Regions from separate parts of the Nosocomiicoccus ampullae genome, predicted to be linked through region 2. Evidence: a T-box and tRNA genes for the amino acid it is inferred to sense, from the RefSeq annotation. Region 2 holds a T-box; the other holds one or more tRNA genes.
What was found. The T-box of region 2 lies ahead of serS (serine--tRNA ligase). A T-box ahead of a tRNA ligase gene usually reads a tRNA of that ligase, here a tRNA-Ser.
Positions count from the first base shown of each region.

Region 1: it has a tRNA-Ser gene. The T-box ahead of serS (serine--tRNA ligase) is inferred to sense a tRNA for this amino acid. The anticodon was not compared.

Region 1 covers NZ_CP079110.1:1,054,051-1,065,788, reverse strand. Annotated here, with positions in the region: gene KPF49_RS05495 (hydantoinase/oxoprolinase family protein) at 1-100, opposite strand, end outside; gene KPF49_RS05490 (S-methyl thiohydantoin desulfurase family protein) at 93-1,175, opposite strand; gene KPF49_RS05485 (purine-cytosine permease family protein) at 1,181-2,491, opposite strand; gene KPF49_RS05480 (TetR/AcrR family transcriptional regulator) at 2,502-3,080, opposite strand; gene KPF49_RS05475 (competence protein ComK) at 3,286-3,870, shown strand; gene KPF49_RS05470 (ribonucleotide-diphosphate reductase subunit beta) at 4,116-5,462, shown strand; gene KPF49_RS05465 (ribonucleoside-diphosphate reductase subunit alpha) at 5,482-7,170, shown strand; tRNA gene KPF49_RS05460 (tRNA-Ser) at 7,672-7,759, opposite strand; tRNA gene KPF49_RS05455 (tRNA-Glu) at 7,813-7,884, opposite strand; tRNA gene KPF49_RS05450 (tRNA-Asn) at 7,889-7,960, opposite strand; tRNA gene KPF49_RS05445 (tRNA-Gly) at 7,968-8,041, opposite strand; tRNA gene KPF49_RS05440 (tRNA-His) at 8,051-8,123, opposite strand; tRNA gene KPF49_RS05435 (tRNA-Phe) at 8,129-8,204, opposite strand; tRNA gene KPF49_RS05430 (tRNA-Asp) at 8,229-8,304, opposite strand; tRNA gene KPF49_RS05425 (tRNA-Met) at 8,315-8,387, opposite strand; gene KPF49_RS05420 (thermonuclease family protein) at 8,534-9,127, shown strand; tRNA gene KPF49_RS05415 (tRNA-Asn) at 9,419-9,493, shown strand; tRNA gene KPF49_RS05410 (tRNA-Ser) at 9,504-9,593, shown strand; gene queD (6-carboxytetrahydropterin synthase QueD) at 9,723-10,097, shown strand; gene queE (7-carboxy-7-deazaguanine synthase QueE) at 10,097-10,837, shown strand; gene KPF49_RS08125 (transglycosylase family protein) at 11,208-11,738, shown strand, end outside.
Region 2 covers NZ_CP079110.1:11,079-22,816, forward strand. Annotated here, with positions in the region: gene KPF49_RS00040 (YjiH family protein) at 1-415, shown strand, start outside; gene hutU (urocanate hydratase) at 435-2,093, shown strand; gene hutI (imidazolonepropionase) at 2,093-3,331, shown strand; T-box leader at 3,380-3,575, shown strand; gene serS (serine--tRNA ligase) at 3,627-4,904, shown strand; gene KPF49_RS00060 (DUF2232 domain-containing protein) at 4,969-5,889, shown strand; gene KPF49_RS00065 (DHH family phosphoesterase) at 5,893-7,866, shown strand; gene rplI (50S ribosomal protein L9) at 7,866-8,312, shown strand; gene dnaB (replicative DNA helicase) at 8,324-9,733, shown strand; gene KPF49_RS00080 (adenylosuccinate synthase) at 9,841-11,127, shown strand; tRNA gene KPF49_RS00085 (tRNA-Glu) at 11,284-11,355, shown strand; tRNA gene KPF49_RS00090 (tRNA-Asp) at 11,390-11,462, shown strand; gene KPF49_RS00095 (peptide ABC transporter substrate-binding protein) at 11,629-11,738, shown strand, end outside.

The DNA of each region.
Region 1 (11,738 bases), 510 kb from region 2:
CTGTAGTAGGGGACTTGAAAGAGGATAATACATTTAAATCTTCATCTAAAATTGCCCCATCAGTATTAGTGCCTCCTACATCAATTCCTAATTTATACATTTTCATTACCCCCATTTAAAGATTCAATTGTTTTATAATCTAAATCATAGCCAAAATATCTAGGTCCAACCGTATCTATAGCTTTTTGAGTTCTCCACTTTGCATCAGCTGGCATGCCTAATATTACAATTCTCATTCCAAATTGAAGACCTTCTGTTGTGATCGGCATACCTGTTTCTTTATCGAGCACGGTTATTAAATCAGGGGTAATTGCTTTAGGTAAATCATTAACGTAGCAAATTAAATTTTCGTTTTGAAATTCTACTGAAGCGCTTTGGTTATTAAATTCATCAATACCTTCAAAGTTTGCTTTACCTTTAACAAAACCACCATCTGTAGCTCTATTAATATCAATAATTTTACCTGAAAATAATACATAGCCATTTAATTTATTTTTCAATGATTCAATTACATTAGAATCTGAAAGTAAAATATTTCCTATTTCTTCTTCAAGTGTTAATGTATCGTGAATAGCACTTTCTTTAACATTTTTACCAGTCATAGGGTAGATGGCATCTAGTACAGAGCCTCCAGATACCATTGTTACTGAACGAGCAATTTTCTCCGCGTAGACTCCATCGATTGCGTTGACTAATGTTGCATTTTTCTTCTCATCTGTTAACACCATTGGTGATGCATTAATACCATCTAAAAAGAAAGTTACCATTTGTAATTCTGGAAATGCACGTCCCATACCATCTGAATCAACAATAGGTAAACCTAATGTAGCTGCTAAGGCTATCGGAATCAATGAGTTTACACCGCCAGCTTCTATAGGCATTGTTGCAGTGATCTTCTTACCTAAGTTTTTTTCTAGTTCTTTAAATGCTGCAATTGCTTCATCACCAGAAGGTATTTTCTCAACCATTACAGATGGAGCTCCCATCATCGCTGAAGGTACCACTAAATCATCGTCATCTAATTCGTTATAACTAATTAATTTTACTGGACCATATTTTTCAATTGCTTGTTTTGCCATAAGTTTACCTATGTAAGGATCACCGCCGCCACCTGTACCAAGTAAAGCAGCACCAAGTGCCATTTTCTCTATTTCTTCTAAGCCGATCATTCTCATAATTTTTATCTTCCTTTCACATCTATGTTAAATTTACTTACAATAAGTTGAAGTATTAATCCGATTAAATAAGCATCTAAAGCTGGAATTGTTGTTAATTTGAATATATCAAAACCTACTGGAGCAGGTGATGTGGATAACGCCACTAAAACGGCAACTAACCAGATAATAATGCTATAATAATTAAATTTAATAATATGAGGTATATAACTATAGTGATATTTTGAATGTCTCATAAAAAAATCAGCTACATATATACCACCGACTGGAGGTATCATAATACTAAGTACATTTAAGAATGTAATAAAGTTTTCGTATATACCTGTTATAGCGAATAAAGTACCGACTATACCTGCAAAAATAGTAATTATATATTTAGGAATATTTTTAAATACAACAGAGAAAGCTAGTGATGATGAGTAAAGGTTAGTATTATTTGTTGTCCATTGAGCTAAGATTAATACGAGCATACCCCCTGTTCCCCATCCGATACTTATCATAATTTGTACTACATCGGTTTGTGATGTCGCTTTTGCTAAAAATACAGCGAGAACAAGAACGATTAAATATCCTAAAAAATAACTAAGTAATGAAGCGATTAATGTATCAGATGATGATTTTGAGTATCTAGAAAAGTCAGGTGCTATTATTATTCCAATAGCTAGTGATCCTATAATGATGGAAATACCTGATCCAAATGAAATTGTTTCTCCAGTAATTGGTGCATTAATTAATTCAGTTAAGTTATAATTTTTTAGTACGATGAATGCTGAACCAATAAGTAAGAAAGCAAGTAATGGAACGGCAAAAAGACTTAGTTTTTCAAGTGCCTTATAACCAATCATTGATGTTACTGTCATTAAGATGCCACCAAGTATTACCAACCAAACCTTGTTAATCTCAATACCAAAAACGGAATTTATTACTGCATAAAGACTAGAACCAAATAAATCAAGCTGTACTCCAAACCAACCAAAAAGAGAAATAGCAATGACTAAAGAAACAAGAAATGATCCATATCTACCTAGCGCAAATGTTGACACCATAGCAGTAGATAATCCTGTTCTATCACCTACAAACCCAGAAAATGCATTTAATAGAGACAGTATGAATGCACCAATTCCAGCTGAAATTATTGCTTGTTCTAGACTCATTCCACTGCCAAGTGCTCCTCCTAATGCAGTCGCAGATAATGCAATAATACCTGCAGTCCAAACTAATGAAAGCTTAACCCAACTTTGTCGCTTTTCTTGGGGAACAGGTTCGATTTCATAATCTTCAAGTAGGTTAGTTTTTTCTATTTCACTAACTTCCATAGTAAACACCTCATTTTTTTAATTTTTCAAATGAATATAAAAGTAAATTTTTAGCAAAATCCAAACGTTTTATCATATCTTCTGATGAATAAACAATATTTTCCCAAAACAATGCATTCGATAAAAGGACTACGTATTCAAGAAGTAATTTATTCTTTTCTTTATTATTCCCTTCGATTGACATTTTTTGTTCAAATGAATTTTCCAGCCAATTCAAATATTTAAGTTGATATTTATTTATCTTCTCCTGAATTTCTGAATTATGGGAGTTTAATAATTGTAAATAAGCCATAGTATCAACTGGGTTATTTTCATGAAATTCCACTATGTTTTCTAGTAATAAATATAGAGAATCAAGGGTGCTGATATTTTCTTTAAATAAATTTGCTGAAATTAAAGAATCTAAATGCCGATTTAATATGACATCTACACATTCTAAAATTAATTCTTCCTTGTTTTTAAAAAAGTAATAAATACTCGCTGATTTGATCTCACTATCTAAAGCTATATTTTTCATAGTAGTACCATCAATGCCAAATTTTGAGATATTTTCAATGGTCACATTAATGATTTCATGTTTTTTACTCAAAAAAATCACCTACCTAACATTTGATAGGTATATTATCACGAATATTCAAACTTGTAAATATTTTCTGAAAATTTAAGTGATATATTTAAAATTAAATATCAATAAAATGACTATGATAAGTAAATTAACAATAAAGTTAAATTAAATTTAACAAAAATAAATAAATGTTGTATAATAATTTAACAAATAATGGAGGATGTAAAATATGAAGAGCTATTATACAATTAACAAAAACACAATGTACATTATTTCCGATAGTTACTTTAATACAAAAATGTCTGTTGCGAAAGAAATTACTGGTGAGGAATATGAAATTAATAAGTCTGTTAACAAGTTAATGGAGGAGAATTGTCTAAGGTTTTCTTCTAACTATATACATAGAAAAGCAATGACTAAAGATATGACAAATATTATTTCTAAACCACCAATTATGATTGATTTTTTCGGTAGTTATATTTATTTCCCTCTGTTTTCAGATCGTAATGCATATAATCTTTGGTTTAATATTCGACATATCAAAGATTATGAGAAAGAGGGTAGTTCGACAAAAGTTTATTTTTATAACGGAGAAGAATTTTTAGTGGAAGTGAGTTATTATCAGTTTGATCGACAATACTCGAACGCTATGAAGTTGTTTTATAAAATGAGTTTAAAGCGTGAAGCTTTTTATAGAGAATCTGAACTTAAAGAAAGATCGATGTATTCTCTGAAAGAAAGCTTAATGTTAGATGAATATAAACGACACGAATATTTTAAACATATGCAGCAATTTGATTTTAGTGTATATTAGATATTCTGACTTAAAATCCTTACGGATATTGAGTGATTCAATGACGTAAGGGTTTTTTATTTTGATGATAAGTAATTATTAACTCTTAACGTGACGCTCTATATATTGTGCTAAATAAAAGGTTTACAAAGAAATAAACACAATATGTTGTATTTTTATATAATTTAATTTTAAAATAAGGTATGATTTAATGACGATTAGTGTTAGAATTAATAAGCGAAACTTAAAGAAATGAGGTCGGAATTTTGATTACACAAATTAGAAAACGTAGTGGCGAAATTGTGAATTTCGATAAAGATAAGATTTCAATTGCGATGTCTAAGGCCAATAAGGCAACTGGCGAACCGGGTATGGCTGAGATGATTGATGATTTAACAAATCAAGTTGTTGAAATTTTAGAGAAAAGTGAAGATATTATTACTGTTGAGTATATTCAAGACGTTGTAGAAGATGTTTTACTGAAGAGTGATTATAAAGATACAGCAAGAGCATATATTATTTATAGAGATCGTCAAAAGCAAAAGAGAAAGCGCGACATTTTTGAAAGAAGGGCGGAAATGAAGCCGTTTGAATATCCTGATTTATATTCTTATGTGGATGCGATTCGACACTCTTACTGGATTCACACTGAATTTAACTATACATCAGATATTCAGGACTACATGCAAGGTGCCTTACCACACGAGAAAACTGCAGTGACACGTTCGATGCTTGCAATTTCTCAAGTTGAAGTTGCGGTTAAAACGTTCTGGGGTGACCTTTATCACCGTATGCCAAAATATGAAATTGGTGCGGTAGGTGCGAGTTTTAGTGAATCTGAAGTGCGTCACGCGGATGCATATAGTCACTTATTAGAAATTTTAGGGCTGAATGATGAATTTAGTAAAATTAAAGATATTCCTGCGTTAAAACAACGTGTCGATTACTTAACACGTATGGTTCAGTACGCAAGAAGTGAAGATGACAGAGAATATGTATTATCGATGATCTTATTCTCATTATTTACTGAACACGTATCGTTATTCAGTCAGTTCTTAATTATGATGTCATTTAACAAACATAGAAATATGTTTAAAGGACTATCAAACGTTATCGAAGCAACTTCTAAAGAGGAACAAATTCACGGTATGTTTGGTATCGATATTGTGAATACAATTCGTGAAGAACAACCTCAGTGGTTTGATGAGGAAATGGAAGAAGCGATTTATAGAGCATGTAAAGAAGCTTATGAATCTGAAGAAAAAGTAATCGACTGGATTTTAGGTGAAGGTGAACTTGAGTTTATGTCAAGTGATGTTGTAAAAGAGTTTGTTAAACAACGTTTAAACAACTCACTCGTATCAGTCGGTTACGAAAAATTATTTGATGTTGATGAAAAACTTGTTTCTGAGACAACATGGTTTGATGATGAAGTTATCGGTACAAAACTCACTGACTTCCTTCATAAACGTAGTGTAAACTACACGAAATTTAGTCAATCAGTAAGTGGAGATACGATTTTCTCTCCAAATTCTGATTTAGAAAGTAAATCTAAACAAGAAGTTAACCAAACAATTCGACTTAGAATGCTCGACATCAATAACATGAAGTAATGTATTAGGGGGATTTTAATTGGCTAAACAACCATTTTATTGGCTGAATGAAGATTCTCGCGTATTTTTAGAACGCGGGTATTTATCTGAAGGTGAAACACCAGAACAAAGAATTAGAAATATCGCAGACAAAGCAGAAGAGATTTTAAATATAGATGGATTCTCAGACAAATTTTACGACTATATGAGCCGAGGTTTTTACTCATTATCTAGTCCGGTATGGTCTAACTTCGGTAAAAAACGTGCACTATCAATTAGTTGCTTTGGATCATACATTGAAGACAACGTACCATCAATTATGGACACAGCAAGTGAAGTTGCGTTAATGAGTAAATACGGCGGTGGAACAAGTGGATACTTCGGTGCCATTCGCCCAAGAGGTTCGGAAATTACAGATAACGGACATACAAGTGGTTCAGTTCACTTTATGAAATTATTCGAACAAGTGACAGATACAATTAGTCAGGGGTCTGTTCGTCGCGGACGCTTTAGTCCTTATTTACCAATTGAGCACGGTGATATCGATGAGTTTTTAGATATTGGTACAGAAGGTAACCCAATTCAAACGCTCACACACGGTGTATCTGTAACAGATCAGTGGTTAGAAGAAATGATTAAAGGTGACGAAGAAAAACGTGACACTTGGGCAAAATTATTATCTAGACGTGTTCAAATGGGTTATCCGTACATCTTCTTCCATGACAACGCAAATAATGACACAGTAGACGTATACAAAGACAAAGGCTTAACAATTAACAACTCTAACCTCTGTTCAGAAATTATGCTTCCAAATAAAGAAGATTGGTCATTTGTATGTAACTTATCATCAATGAATATTGAACGTTATGATGAGTGGAAAGAAACTGACGCAGTAGAAACAATGATTTACTTCTTAGACGCAGTCATGAGTGAATTTATCTCTGACTTAGAATCTATGAGAGATTCTGAAGATGAAGAACTACGTGCAGCATTTAAACATATGAAACGCGCGTATAAATTCGCAGTCGAAAACCGTGCATTAGGTCTTGGTGTACTCGGTTGGCATTCATATTTACAAGCGAATATGATTCCATTTGAAAGTATTGAAGCGAATAAAATTAACTCACAGATTTTCTCATTCATGAGAAAACGTGCGTACAAAGCAAGTGAAGAGCTTGCTGAAAAATTCGGCGAGCCAGAAATGCTTAAAGGCTACGGTAGACGTAATGCAACATTACTTGCAGTTGCACCAACAACGTCAAGCTCATTCATCTTAGGACAAGTATCTAAATCAATTGAGCCATTCATGTCAAACTACTTCGTTGTAGATACAGCGAAAGTTAAAAAGACGATGATTAACCCATACCTTGAAGAGATATTAAAAGAAAAAGGTAAGCATACTGAAGAGATTATGAAATCCATTCGTGATAACGACGGATCCGTTCAGCACTTAGACTTTTTATCAGCAAAAGAAAAAGAAGTATTTAAAACATTTGGTGAATTAAACCAATATAACGTAATTGAACAAGCATCAACAAGACAACAATTCATCGACCAAGGACAATCATTAAATATCATGGTAAACCCAAGTCATATTACAGCGGAAGAATTAAACGAACTGCACTTATTCGCTTGGGCGAACGGTATTAAATCACTGTACTATCAACACGGTACAAACGCTGCACAACAATTTAACTTAAGTAAAATTTGTATTAACTGTGAAGCGTAATATAATAAAGCACCTCCTAACTTTAGTTAAGAGGTGCGTTTTTTGTATTTAATTAACAAAAATATTTGGGCTTTGTTAGATATCTCGGTTTATTTAACAGAATTATAGGCGTCTGGTAGTTTTTTGTTAAGTATATGATTTTATTTAACATAATCATGATTAGCAGCGAGGTTTTTGTTAAATAACTAGATATATTTAACATATTTTGGATGCGGATCGTAATTATTTGTAAATAAGAGGATAAAAAGCAGGTTATATATTTAAAATTGAGTAAGAAAATAAAAAGAGCCATCGTATACTTTGTAATAATTAGTTATTAAGTAAAAATTACTAGGTAATACGGTGACTCTTTTTAAATTTATTGCACATATAAAGCATTTATACTAAAAGAAAAAAGAAATATTTATGGTGGCAGTTTGGTGGCAAAAAATAAATTTAGAAATATTAATTGCATTATAAAACCTATAAGAAAGCCATTTAGTTACTGATACTTTTAAAAAACGGGTAGAAAGGGATTTGAACCCTTGAAACGGGGTTGCCGTTTACACGCGTTCCAGGCGTGCGCCTTCAGCCACTCGGCCACCTACCCAAAATTAATATTAAATATAAAAATAAGGTTGTTCTTATGAACAACCTTTTTAATGACCCCTACGGGACTCGAACCCGTGTTACCGCCGTGAAAGGGCGGTGTCTTAACCGCTTGACCAAGGGGCCAAAGCTCCGCAGGTAAGATTCGAACTTACGACCGATCGGTTAACAGCCGATAGCTCTACCACTGAGCTACTGCGGAATAATAATGGAGCGGGTGAGGAGAATCGAACTCCCGACATCAGATTGGAAGTCTGAGGTTTTACCACTAAACTACACCCGCAAAGAGAAGGGCGACTGATGGGAATCGAACCCACGAATGCCGGAGCCACAATCCGGTGCGTTAACCACTTCGCCACAATCGCCATAATGGTGGTTCTGGACGGAATCGAACCGCCGACACTCTGATCTTCAGTCAGATGCTCTACCAACTGAGCTACAGAACCTAGTTTATACTATTATATATTTAATGGCGGTCCCGACGGGAATCGAACCCGCGATCTCCTGCGTGACAGGCAGGCATGTTAACCGCTACACCACGGGACCCATTAAAAAATTGCGGGAAGTGGATTTGAACCACTGACCTCCGGGTTATGAGCCCGACGAGCTACCAACTGCTCCATCCCGCGTTAATGTAAATTTTTAACGTCTGAATAATATATTACACAAAAGAATAAATAATTTCAAGAGGTTTTTATCAAATTTTTAAAATAAAATGTATAATCATCTGTTATCTTGTATAATTGTGATTGAGAATTTACTAAGGATGATTTATATGAAGAAAAATTTTAATATGAACGACTTTTATAAACCAGGAAAAGATCCATTTAAAAAGTTTAGAAAAATGGGGTTACCTGGATTATTAATTACTTTTGTAATTTTACTAATTATATACTTTACATATGAAGAGCCTAAAATAGTTGAAAACGGAGTAGACATCAACGATGTCGAAAGTCTTGTAAAGTATGAAGTAACAGTTGACTATCATATAGATGGAGATACGACGCGCTTTTACTTTAATGATGAGAGTTACTCATTTAGATATTTACTGATTGATACACCAGAAATCGGCAGAAAAAATGGTGAGAAAGATGAGCCATTTGCACGTGAAGCATTACATAGAGTAGAGGAATTATTAGATAACGCTGAGCATGTATATGTCATGTTCGATCAATCACCAACCGATAAGTATGATAGATATTTAGTTTATGTTTTTGCAGATGACACTATGGTAAACGAACAACTCGTTAAAGAAGGTTTAGCAGAAGTAAAGTATGTGTATGAGCCGAATACTACTTATGAAAACAAGATGAAACAAGCTGAAAATGAAGCAAAAAATAAAAAGGCGGGTATGTGGAATAATAATTAAGTTGATAAAATTCTAAATATGTCTAAATTATGAACGCTCTAATTGAGAAAAACGAATAAATTTCTCAATTAGAGTTGTTTTATTTTTAAAAGGGTGCTAATATAAAATTATGAAATGAACAAATCGCCCCCCGATTACATTTTCATTTCGAAGTTGTTCGCTAAACTAATAAATTTTTAAGCAATGTAGTCTTTTACATTGCTTTTTTAAATTTTACGTAAACTTTTTTTAAATTAGCATTGCTATTTCTTAAAATGTTGTTATAATAATACATGTTGGTTATTTAAATATTCCGCAGTAGCTCAGTGGTAGAGCTATCGGCTGTTAACCGATCGGTCGTAAGTTCGAATCTTACCTGCGGAGCCATTTTTATTAAGGGCACGTACTCAAGTGGCTGAAGAGGCGCCCCTGCTAAGGGTGTAGGTCGGTTCATTCCGGCGCGAGGGTTCGAATCTCTCCGTGCCCGCTCAAACACGAATATTAATTCGTTCTCTTAGAAAGACAGTTATCTTCATAACTGTCTTATTTTTTTGCCTTTTTTTAAATGCTACAATGTATTTAGTTGAACTAGATTTTTTAGAAAGGGGATATAGTTGTGTTTTATAACTATGAGATAACGAAAGAGTTTCATTTTAGTGCGAGCCATCAACTCGATTACTTGCCTGAGGGTCATCAATGTAAAAGATTACATGGTCATAATTATATTGTTAAAGTGACTTTAGGTTCTGATGAGCTGAATAATGATGGTTTTGTCACTGATTTTGGGTTATTAAAACCGATTAAAGTATTTATAGATGATAATCTCGATCATAGACATCTTAATGATGTGTTTGATTTTAAAACAACATCCGAAAATATCGCTAAATTTTTCTACGATAAAATTAAAAATGAGCTGAATATGGATAACGTTGTAGAAGTCGCAGTTTCAGAAACGCCGAAAACATGGGCAAGATATAGGGAGTTACGCTAATGAGAGAACAAAAGAAAATGCCAATTATGGAAATCTTTGGACCAACTATACAAGGAGAAGGTATGGTCATTGGTCGAAAGACAATGTTTGTACGTACTGGTGGATGCGATTATTCTTGTTCTTGGTGTGATAGTGCATTTACATGGAATGGAGAAGAAAAAGCAAGAGTACTTTCAGCGAAAGAAGTATATGATGAAATAGAAGAAATTGGATACATAGATAATGTAAGAAATTATAATCATGTAACAATTACAGGTGGAAACCCTGCATTAATTAATAAACCAATGAACGATCTTATTGATATGCTACATAATGACGGTGTGAAAGTCGGCTTAGAAACTCAAGGATCTATTTATCAAGATTGGTTTCTAAAAATTGACGATTTAACAATTTCACCAAAGCCACCGTCTTCTAATATGGAAATAAACTTTAATATTTTAGATGATATTATTGATAAATTAAATAAAGGAAACGTAAATTTTTCACTTAAAGTAGTTATATTTAATGAAGAAGATTTTGAATATGCGAAATACGTACATAATAGATATAAAAAATATAATAGAGACTTTTATGTAAGTGTCGGTAATCCAGATCCATATGAAGATGGAAATATAAGTCAAAGACTTTTAAATGATTTAAAGAATTTATGGGATTTAGTATTAAATGATCCAGCAGCGAATGATTTTAAACCATTACCTCAACTTCATGCACTCATTTATGATAATGAAAGAGGTGTGTGATTAAATATCTACTATTATAATTAGAGATACTGTGTCATCATTTACTGTTTTTTACCTTAACAAAATGAAATAATTCGTAGTTCAAGCGATAAAAACAAGGTTTTTATAAATAATTTAAAAAAACTTTATAAAAAATTTATCCAATTGTTACAAAGTGTTACAGCTGTCTGTAAATTATCTAAACCGTGTGCTATTAAGGGTGTAGCGCTTTTATTTTATCTTCTGTTTTTAGTAAAAGAACACGCATGTAATTTTAGTGTAAAAATTTGCCTTGTTTCTTAATATTGTTGTAACCACAGAAATATTAATTCGTGATACATTAGTATGCGTGAAGGAAATGAATCTAAAAAAACTTAGGAGGAATTTCACAGTGAAAAAAACAATGATGACTACAGGTTTAGCATTAGGTATCGGTTTAACAGCATTTTCAGGAGTTAACGCAAACGCTTCTGAAATTGAAGTTGACGAAGCTAAATTAGCTGAACTTGCTATAAATAATCCAGAATCTTTAAATGAAGCACCAATTCAAGAAGGTAATTACGATATTACATTTGATTTAGAAGGGTACACATTTAATTTTGAATCTAACGGATTTGAATGGAAATGGAGCTATGCACCAGTAGGTGAAGCAACTGAAGCAGTAAACAACGTTCAAAATAATGATGTTCAAGTTAACGAAACAGCTAACTACGATAACGTTGAATACAGCGCACCAGTTCAAGAAAATTACCAACCATCAGCTCCAGCACAACCTAAAGCATCTGCACCAGCTTCAAACAACGGTTTAAACTGGTCAGGTCTTGCAGCATGTGAATCAGGCGGAAACGCTAGCGCAGTAGACCCAAGTGGTACTTACCACGGTTTATATCAATTTGATGCACAAACTTGGCAATCAGTTGGT
Region 2 (11,738 bases):
AAATTTTTTCGATGCATTACGTATGATGACATCAATTGTACCGTCGATACTAGCGATTGGTTTTATCGGACTTGTATTAGCAGAATATACACCAATTATTCACTGGTTATCATTTATTTTTTACCCAGTATTATTTTTCTGGCCGATTGACAATATTGCTTTAATTGCAGATGCTGCGACAATCTCACTTATTGAAATGTTCTTACCAGTACTACTTGTTACTGAAGCGGCACTTCAAACGAAATTTATTGTGGCAGTTGTATCGGTATCTGCAATTATTTTCTTATCTGGTTTAGTACCAGCGATTTTAAGTACAGATTTAAAAATTTCATTTTGGAAACTTATGGTTATTTGGTTCATTCGTGTGGCACTTACATTAATCATTACAATACCAATATCCATATTACTATTTTAAATTTAAGGAGTGTTTATAGATGTCAAGAAATATTCGAGCTAAAAAAGGTTTAGAAATTGAGTGTAAAGGATGGGAACAAGAAGCGGCTTTACGCATGTTATACAATAACTTAGATCCTGAAGTTGCGGAGCATCCAGAAGATTTAGTTGTTTACGGTGGAATTGGTAAGGCAGCACGTAACTGGGAAGCGTTTGATGCAATTGTTGATACGTTAAGAGAATTAGAAGACGATGAAACAATGCTTGTTCAGTCAGGTAAACCAGTTGCGGTATTTAAAACACACGATGAAGCACCACGTGTACTTATTTCAAACTCAGTCATCGTACCTAAATGGGCAAATTGGAATCACTTTAACGAACTTGATAAAAAAGGATTAATAATGTACGGTCAAATGACTGCAGGATCTTGGATTTATATCGGATCTCAGGGGATTGTTCAAGGTACGTATGAATCATTTGCAGAACTCGCAAATCAGCATTACGGGGGTACCTTAAAGGGTACGATTACTTTAACTGCTGGTCTCGGAGGTATGGGTGGTGCACAGCCACTAGCTGTATCGTTTTGTGAAGGTGTATCAATTAACGTAGAAGTTGATAAATCGAGAATTGAAAAACGTATCGAGACTGGTTACTGTGACGTCATGATTGAGGACTTAGACGAGGCATTAAAAGTCGCTGAAGAAGCGAGAGATGAAGGACGTAATTTATCTATTGGATTATTAGGTAATGCAGCGGAAATTTTACCTAAAATTTTAAATAGTGATACGAGAATAGATGTCGTCACAGACCAAACAAGTGCACATGATCCGTTAAACGGCTATGTACCTAAGGACTATTCACTAGAAGAAGCAAGAAAACTACGTAAAGAAAACCCTGAAAAGTATGTAGAGTTATCTACAGCATCAATCGCTACACATGTTGAAGCGATGCTTGGATTTAAGGAGAAAGGTGCGATTGTCTTTGATTACGGAAATAACATTCGTCAGGTTGCGTATGATTATGGTGTGAAAAATGCATTTGACTTTGGAGGGTTCGTGCCACTATTCATTCGACCGTTATTCTGTGAAGGTAAAGGACCATTTAGATTTGCTGCTTTATCAGGAGACCCTAAAGATATTGAAGCAGCAGATAAAAAAATGCGTGAATTATTCCCAGATAATGAAAAGTTAATTCGATGGTTAGATATGGCTGAAGAACGTATTCACTTCCAAGGGTTACCGTCACGTATCGCTTGGTTAGGGTACGGTGAACGTGCGAAAATGGGATTGGCTTTAAATGAAATGGTTCGTTCAGGTGAAATTAGTGCACCAATTGTTATTGGTCGAGATCATTTAGATTCTGGATCAGTTGCGAGTCCAAACCGTGAAACTGAGTCTATGAAAGATGGTAGTGATACAGTTGGTGACTGGGCGATATTAAATGCTTTAATTAACACAGCAGCTGGTGGATCATGGATTTCATTCCACCACGGTGGTGGTGTTGGTATGGGATACTCATTACATGCAGGAATGGTCGTCGTTGCAGACGGAACTGATAAAGCAGCAAAACGGTTAGAAAGAGTATTAACTACAGATCCGGGTATGGGAGTAGTAAGACATGTTGACGCAGGCTATGATATTGCAATTGAAACAGCGAAAAAGAATAACATGAATATTCCAATGTTAAAGGAGAATAGATAATGTCGACAACAATTATTAAAAATATTGGTGAATTAGTATTACCGAAAAAAACGTCACACGCATTAAAAGGTAAAGAGATGGACGAATTATTAATCGTAAAAGATGCAATAGTCGTCATTGAAGACGGAAAAATCGTCTACAGTGGTGAAAAAACAGATGAATATGTGGCTGATAAAGAAATCGATGCGGAAGGTAAACTCGTTACACCAGCACTCGTTGATCCGCATACCCATGTTGTTCATGGTGGATCACGTGAGCACGAACTATCTTTAAAAATTCAAGGCGTTGATTATTTAGAGATTTTAGAGCAAGGTGGCGGTATTTTAAACACTGTTGAAGCGACCCAGAAAGCTTCGTTTGATGAGTTACTAGATAAAGCATCTAAAAATATTATAAGAATGATTCAACATGGTGTACTAACAGTTGAATCTAAAAGTGGATATGGACTCGACCAAGAAAATGAGTTAAAACAGTTAAAAGTATCACATGCACTTGAAGAAAAATTCCCAATTGAAATGAAACACACTTATCTAGGGCCACATGCTGTACCTAAAGGTAGAGAAAACGAAGAATTCTTACAAGAAATGACAGATTTACTGAAAGATGAAGAAATTAAAAAGCTTTCTGATTTTGCGGATATATTTACTGAAACAGGTGTATTCAGTGTTGATGAGTCTAGACGTTATATGGAATTAGCAAAAGAAGCGGGTTATGATTTAAAAATTCACGCCGATGAAATCGATCCACTCGGTGGTTTAGGCCTTGCCATCGAACAAGGTGCAGTAACTGCGGATCACTTAGTTGCCGCTTCAGATAAAGATAAGAAAGCATTAAAAGATAGCAATACAATTGCTGTACTACTTCCTGGAACAACGTTTTACTTAGGCAAAGATGAATACGCAGACGCTCGTGGTATGATTGATAATGGAGGGGCTGTAGCACTTGCGACGGACTTTAACCCGGGAAGCTGTGTGACAGATAACCTACAAATGATTATGACAATCGGTGCAATTAAATTAAGAATGACACCAAAAGAAGTATGGAATGCAGTCACAGTAAACGCAGCACACGCGATTAAAAGTAACCGTGGAACGTTAGACGCTGGTGATGACGCAAATCTTGTGATTTGGAACGCACCAAATCATGAATATGTACCGTATCACTATGGAGTGAACCATGCATCCAAAGTATTTGCAAATGGTAAACTCGTATTCGAACAACGAGGACTCAATTTATAGTCGTTCTTGAAACTATTTTAAAAAGTTATTATAATTAAGATAATCAAATAATATTTACTTGTGAGATGCAGTAGCATCACCCCTACTTTTAGAGAGACTATGGTTGGTGAAAATAGTTAGTAGATGATGTGAATTTCTATCTCTAAATATGCAAGTAAACGAAGTTTACTTCGTTTTTAAATGAGATGCATACGTTAATCGTATGTAATTAGGGTGGCAACGCGTATATAACCACGTCCCTTTTGTATATTGGGACGTGGTTTTTTGTATCTTCAGGTAAATTAGGAGGAATAAAATGCTAGATATTAAATTTATTCGTAACAATCCAGACGTTGTAAAAGAAAAGACGAAAAAGCGTGAAATGGATCCAGTCGTTATCGACGAACTTCTTGAGTACGATGAAAAGCGTCGTGCATTATTAAAAGAAACAGAAGAATTAAAAGCTGAACGTAACAAAGTGTCTCAAAATATTGCAGAGAAAAAACGTAACAAAGAAGATGCTGACGAAGATATTAAAGCAATGCAAGAAGTTGGTAAGCGTATTTCTGATATTGACGGTGAGTTAAAAGACGTCGAGTATGAGTTAAACTATCGTTTAGATCGTCTGCCAAACTTAATTAATGATGAAGTTCCAGTGGGTAAAGATGACTCAGAAAACGTTGAAATCCGCCGCACTGGCGAGCAAACAAAATTCGATTTCGAACCAAAACCACACTGGGAATTACTGGATGAACTAAAAATGGCAGATTTTGAACGTGCGTCAAAAGTATCTGGCTCACGCTTTGTATATTTAACTGGTGACGGTGCACGTTTAGAACGCGCATTAATGAATTTCATGCTAGATGTGCATAGAGAAAACGGTTATAAAGAAATGATGACACCGCAAATTGTTCGTGGTGATGCGATGTATGGTACAGGTCAATTACCAAAATTTGAAGAAGACTTATTCAAAATTCAAGATGAGTCAATGTACACTATTCCAACTTCAGAAGTGACATTAACAAACTATTTTGCAAATGAAATTTTACCAATTGAAGACGTACCGACAAAATTTGCAGCGTCAACTGCTTGTTTCCGTAGTGAAGCGGGTTCTGCTGGACGTGACACGCGAGGACTTATTCGCCTTCACCAATTTAACAAAGTTGAAATGATGCGCTTTGAAAAACCAGAAGATTCATTTGAAGTTTTAGAAGAAATGACTGGTCATGCTGAAAATATTTTAAACTTATTAGAAATCCCGCATCGTACAGTGATTTTATGTACAGGTGATATTGGATTTGGATCAGCAAAAACATACGACGTTGAAGTTTGGTTACCTCAATATGGGGATTACAGAGAAATTAGTTCAATTTCAAATATGACAGATTTCCAAGCACGTCGTGCGAACATCCGCTTCAAACGAGATAAAGATGCAAAACCAGAGTATGTGCACACGTTAAACGGTAGTGGTTTAGCAGTTGGACGTACGATGGCAGCAATTATTGAAAACTACCAAAATGAAGATGGCTCTGTAACGATTCCAGAAGTACTTCGCCCTTACATGGGTGGTCAATCTATCATCGAAAAGGTATAATAAAAGTATTGAATGCTCCTATTCTATAGGAGCATATTTTTTATAAGTTTAGGGTGTGTAATTTTTGAAAGAAGATATACCTTATTTAAAAATTATTACAGCACTTGTAGTCAGTCTTATACATTTTATTCTTACAGACTATACAATTGTGCTAGGATTTTTAATTATTCCTTTTGTCATATACTTATTGTTAGATATTAAATTACAATCTGACCGTTTGTTTTTTATGACGGTGTTTATTATATGGGTACCTACATTATTTGTATTTTCAATACTATCGTTTATTACGTTTATCGTGATAATATGTTCGGTCATGTTAATTGAAGCGACATTAAAGCAAAAATTTACTCAAGAAGTTACACTCACGTACTTAACATTTTTAATGGGGATTTTATCGTTAGCGAGTGTATTAATACTACAAGCATTTAATGTCATTCCGTCATTTGACAAAGTGAGAATGTTAGTGACATCTTGGTATGAAGGTCAAATCGACGAGGTATCAAGTATTACTGGCCAAGAAGTCGATGTTGAAACGATCGTTTCAGCAATTCAGGATTTCTTTATATTAATACCTTCACAATTTTTTGTGATTGCATTTGTTATTGCGTTATATACGATATTAATGATTCGAGTACTCTCAAAAGATAAAGAAGAGTTATGGACATACTTACCATTTAGTAAGTGGCAATTCCCTAGAAACATTGCATATGTATACTTTGGTGTGATGATTTTAACACTATTTCAAGATTCGTTAAGTGATCCAATTTATTCAGTCGTTGTAAACTCAATGGTTATACTTGAATGGGTCATTTATATTCACGGGTTAGCGTTTATTTTATTCTTCTTAAAAAGTAAAGAATTAAAAACACCGTGGATTGTAGTTGTTATGGTATTTTCAATATTACTTAAACCAATTACGTTATTTGTTGGTTTTATCGATATGTTATTTAAATTTAGACAACGCATAGAGTCAGGAGGGAGATAGCACATGTTCAAAGTACTCGATAAGAAGTTGATATTAATACCGTTTGGTATTATCTTGTTGCATATTTTAATTTTGAGTACGTTTATATTTGTGAATCACTTTAGTTTCGGTGTCATTAGCTTTTTAGTGAGTGCGATTCTCTTAGCGCTTGTCTATATATATGCAAATAAGTGGCTGAGTTTATCTGAAGAAAATTTAAGAGTGTTAGCAGATGATATCGCGAAAGGTAAAGAATACACAGTTGATCATATGCCAATTGGTATGGTCATGTTAAACGATGACGACGAAATTATATGGATGAACGAATACATGCAAGAGCACATGCCTGAAGAATTTTATAATGAACCGATTAATACGACTTTTCCAAATCTATTAACGATGATTAAAACAAATAATCTGAATCAAACTGAAACTCAGTATGGTGATAAGTCGTATAAAGTGTACTATGAAGAAGACTTATCAATACTTCACTTTATCGATATTACAAATGAAAAAGAACTTAAAGAAAAGTTAGAAGAAGAACGACCTGTCATAGGAATTCTATTTTTAGATAACTATGATGACGTCACACAAAATATGACAGAAAACTTAAAAAGTGAACTAAATAATCTCATTACGTCGACAATTAATGAATGGGCAGAAGAGCATCATGTATATATTCGTAGATTTTCTAATGACCGCTTCATGATTGCAATGAAAAATGTGAGTTTAGAAGAAGTCGAAGATTCTCGTTTCCAACTTCTCGATAAAGTACGTGAATCGACAGAAGAGATTGGAGCACAAATTACACTTTCAATCGGACTTGGTGAGGGTTCGACAGATTATATTGAAGTCGGCCAACTTGCCCAATCTGCTTTAGACCTTGCACTTGGACGTGGTGGTGACCAAGTTGCGATTAAATCAGTGAACGGCTCTGCTCGATTTTACGGTGGTAAAACAGATCCAATGGAAAAACGTACGCGTGTTAAAGCACGTGTTATGGCACACGCACTTCGAGATTTACTCCTCGAAGGTGAAAATGTCCTAATTATGGGACATAAAAACCCTGACGTTGACTCAATTGGAGCGAGTATTGGTGTTGCGAAAATCGCAAAATCAAACGGAATCGACGCACACATTGTTTTAAATGAAACAGATTTAGATGATACACTTACACGTATGATGAATGAAGTAAGAGATCACGAACATATTTATGATACGTTTATTTCATCAGAAGATGCATTTGACTTGATGACGCCTGGTACGACAGTTGTCGTCGTTGATACGCATAGACCTTCTATGGTACTCGACACAGATATTTTAAACAAAGCGACACGTAAAGTTGTGATTGACCACCATAGACGTGCCGATGAAATGATCTCTAACCCACTTCTTGTGTATATGGAACCATATGCTTCAAGTGCGTGTGAACTTGTTGCAGAGTTACTTGAGTATCAATATCAAGAAAATAAAATGTCACGCTTAGAAGCGACAATTATGTTAACAGGTATTATTGTCGATACGAGAAACTATACGCTAAGAACAGGAAGTCGTACGTTTGACGCTGCAAGTTATTTACGTTCAAACGGTGCTGACCCAGTTCTTGCACAAACATTCTTAAAAGATGATATCGATACATTTATCGCACGTAGTGATTTAATTAAATCTGCTGAAATTGATTCAGATGGTATCGCAATCGTTAAAGCAGACCAAACGATGACATATCACCCAGTGACAGTCGCACAAGCTGCAGACTCATTACTGCAAATTGAAGGAGTGCGTGCATCATTTGTAATCGCAACGCGTGAAGATGATTCAATCGGGATTTCTGCACGTTCTTTAGGTGATATTAACGTTCAAATTATTATGGAAGAACTCGGCGGTGGTGGTCATTTAACAAACGCCGCAACAAGACGTACCGACGTCACGATGGACGAGTTATACGATGAACTTAAAGGTGTAATCGATCAACTGAAAGATATTAGGAGTGAAGATTAATGAAAGTTATTTTATTAAAAGATGTAAAAAACATTGGTAAAGCTGGAGAAGTAAAAGACGTTGCAGCAGGATATGCACAAAACTTCTTATTCAAAAAAGGATTTGCTGAAGAGGCAACTCCAAGTAACTTACAAAAGTTAGAAGAACAAAAAGAAGCAAAAAAACAAGAAGCACGTGAAGAATTAGAAGAAGCAAAAGAGTTAAAAGAAAAATTAGAAGACATCGAAGTCACAATTAAAATGAAGTCTGGAGAAGACGGACGTTTATTTGGTTCGGTCAGTACAAAACAAGTTGTTGAAGCATACAAAAAAGAGCATGACATTAAACTCGACCGCAGAAAATTAGACATGCCAGAACCATTAAAAGCATTAGGATACCACAAAGTAGATATTAAACTACATCATGAAGTTACGGCAGTACTTAAAATTCACGTTGTTGAACAGTAAGAGGTGTAGTCATGGAAAATAACAGTAATTTTCCGCGTCAAATGCCGCATAGTACCGACGCAGAGCAAGCTCTGCTCGGTGCTATTTTAATTGACCCAGAAATATTTTTAGATGTTGAAACGACTGTTGATGTTGAAGACTTTTACGAGCGCTCACACCAAATGATTTTTACGAGTATGCAAGATTTAACAAAAGAAAGTAAAAAGATTAGTCCGCTTCATTTAATGGAAGATTTTAAATCAAAAAATATCGTTAATGATATTGGAGGATTATCATACCTTACAAAATTATTTGATATGTCCCCGACTTCTTCAAATTGGGAAGAGTATGCTGAAATCATTCAGAGAAACTCACTCAGACGCACGATTATTAAAAAAGCAGAGCGTTTATCTACAGATAGTTTTAACGCTGAAACAGATATCGAAGACTTAATTGCAGAAGCGGAAACATCAATGCTTGATATCGAGCAAAATAAAAGACGTGACAGCTTTAAAACGATGAAAGATGTCGTAGTACAAATCTTTACAGAACTCGATGAACAGTCTGGTAAAGACAATACAGGTGTTACAGGAATTCCAACTGGTTACCGTCAGCTCGATAAAATGACGAGTGGCTTACAACCAAACGATTTAATTATTATCGCTGCCCGTCCATCGATGGGTAAAACTGCATTTGCATTAAATATCGCTGAAAACGTCGGAATGTCGAGTGCGAATGATTATACTGTTGCGATATTTTCTCTCGAGATGGGGGCTGAACAGCTTGCAACACGTATGATTTCTAGTGTTGGACATATTGATTCAGCTAGTTTACGTAACAGACAGTTAAATCAAGAAGAATGGGATAATTTAGCACACGTTACAGGTAAGTTATCTGATACGAATATTTTTATTGACGATACTCCAGGAATTCGAGTCAATGAAATTCGATCAAAGTGTATTAAGCTAAAAGCACAACACGGTCTAGATCTAATCATCATCGACTATTTACAACTCATCCAAGGCACAGGGCGAAATCGCGGGGAAAACCGTCAACAAGAAGTATCTGAAATTTCACGTATGTTAAAAGCACTTGCACGTGAAATGGAGTGCCCAGTTATTGCGTTATCACAACTCTCACGTAGTGTAGAATCACGTCAAGATAAGCGTCCAATGATGAGTGACTTACGTGAATCTGGTTCGATTGAGCAAGATGCGGATATCGTATCATTTTTATACCGTGATGATTATTATAACCGCGGTGAAGGTGAAGATGATGAAGGTACACAAAGTACACAAGATGAAATAGAAATCATTCTAGCTAAACATCGTAACGGACCAACAGGTACAGTAAAACTGATGTTCAATAAGCAACATAGTAACTTTATAGATCTCGCAGTTGAAAATTATGAAGAGGGTTATATCCCTCCAGAGATACCTTAGTGAAGCACTTCTCAATTCAACTGAGAAGTGCTTACTTATATTGATTTTAAGGATATTTAATGGTACAGTATAAGACGGTTAAAATAGACTTAATGGAGGCTTTTTTTATGTCTGGAACAGTAGTAGTCGGAACACAATGGGGAGACGAAGGGAAAGGTAAGATTACAGACTTTTTAGCTGAAGAAGCGAAAGTCATCGCACGTTTCTCAGGCGGTAACAACGCAGGTCATACGATTCAATTTGGTGGTGAAACTTATAAATTACACCTAGTACCATCAGGAATTTTCGCTGATGATAAAATCGCGTTAATCGGTAACGGTGTCGTCATCGACCCACTATCACTTATTAAAGAACTCGATGGTTTAGAAGCACGTGGTATTAATATTGATAACTTAAGAATTTCAAACCGTGCAAATGTTGTATTACCATATCACTTAGCACAAGATGAATTAGAAGAAGAAGCACGTGGTGACAACAAAATCGGTACGACAAAACGAGGTATTGGTCCTTGTTACGCTGATAAAATTCAACGTATCGGTATCCGTATGGCAGATTTAGTGAACGATGAAGTGTTTAAAAAACGCCTCAAAGAAAATATTGAATATAAAAATGCGTACTTAAAATCGATGTTTAATCATGATGGTTTTGATTATGAAGAAATTTACAATACATACAAAGAAGCTGCAGATCGTCTGCGCCTATATGTATGTGACACAGCAAAGATTTTAGATGACGCATTTCAAGCGAATGAACGTGTACTATTTGAAGGTGCACAAGGAGTAATGCTAGACATTGATCATGGAACATATCCATTCGTTACTTCATCTAACCCAGTGGCAGGAAATGTTACAGTTGGATGCGGTGTAGGCCCAACGTTCATTGAACATATCGTAGGTGTATGTAAATCATATACATCAAGAGTTGGAGATGGCCCGTTCCCAACTGAATTATTTGATGAAGATGGTCATCATATTCGTGAAGTTGGTCGTGAATATGGTACAACAACAGGACGTCCAAGACGTGTCGGTTGGTTTGACTCAGTCGTTGTGCGTCACTCACGTCGCGTAAGTGGAATTACAGATCTTTCACTAAACTCAATCGACGTATTAAGTGGATTAGACACAGTAAAAATTTGTGTTGCTTACGAAATTGATGGAAAAGAAATTACAGAATATCCTGCAACATTAGACGAACTAGAAAGAGCAAAACCAATTTATAAAGAATACCCAGGTTGGAAAGAAGATATTACAGGTGTACGTAAGTTAGAAGACTTACCAGAAAACGCACTTAATTATCTAAAAGAAATCGAACGCTTATGTGGTGTTAAAGTATCAATATTCTCAGTCGGACCAGACAGAGAACAAACAAACTTACTCGCTGACCTTTGGGGATAATTAAGAAGCTATCTCTTGATTGAGATAGCTTTTTTATTAAAAAAATAATAAAAAACATGTATTTTACATTAAATTTAGAACATATTTAAAAAACTTTTAAAAAAGCCTTGCTTTAATTTAAGTAGATGCTATAATAAGTTTTGTGTTCAGATATCTGGCCCCTTGGTCAAGCGGTTAAGACACCGCCCTTTCACGGCGGTAACACGGGTTCGAGTCCCGTAGGGGTCACTTTTTTATTTTTAAAATTAAATTCATATCTGAAGGTCCCGTGGTGTAGCGGTTAACATGCCTGCCTGTCACGCAGGAGATCGCGGGTTCGATTCCCGTCGGGACCGTATTTAACCTCTAGTGAAGTATCGCTAGAGGTTTTTTAGTATATTTTTTTATTTTTAAAATAATCAGAATATTTTATTTTTCTCTATTGACATAAAATTAAGAATATGATTAAAATATAGTTATGAAAACGTTTTATAAAACGGTTTTTAAAAAGGAGGATTTACTTTGAGAAATTTTAAAGCTTTAGTTTTGTTACTTGGCTTAACGCTTGTGTTAGCAGCGTGTGATTTCGGTGGAGATTCTTCTTCTAGTACAGGAGAAGACGGTGAAGCATT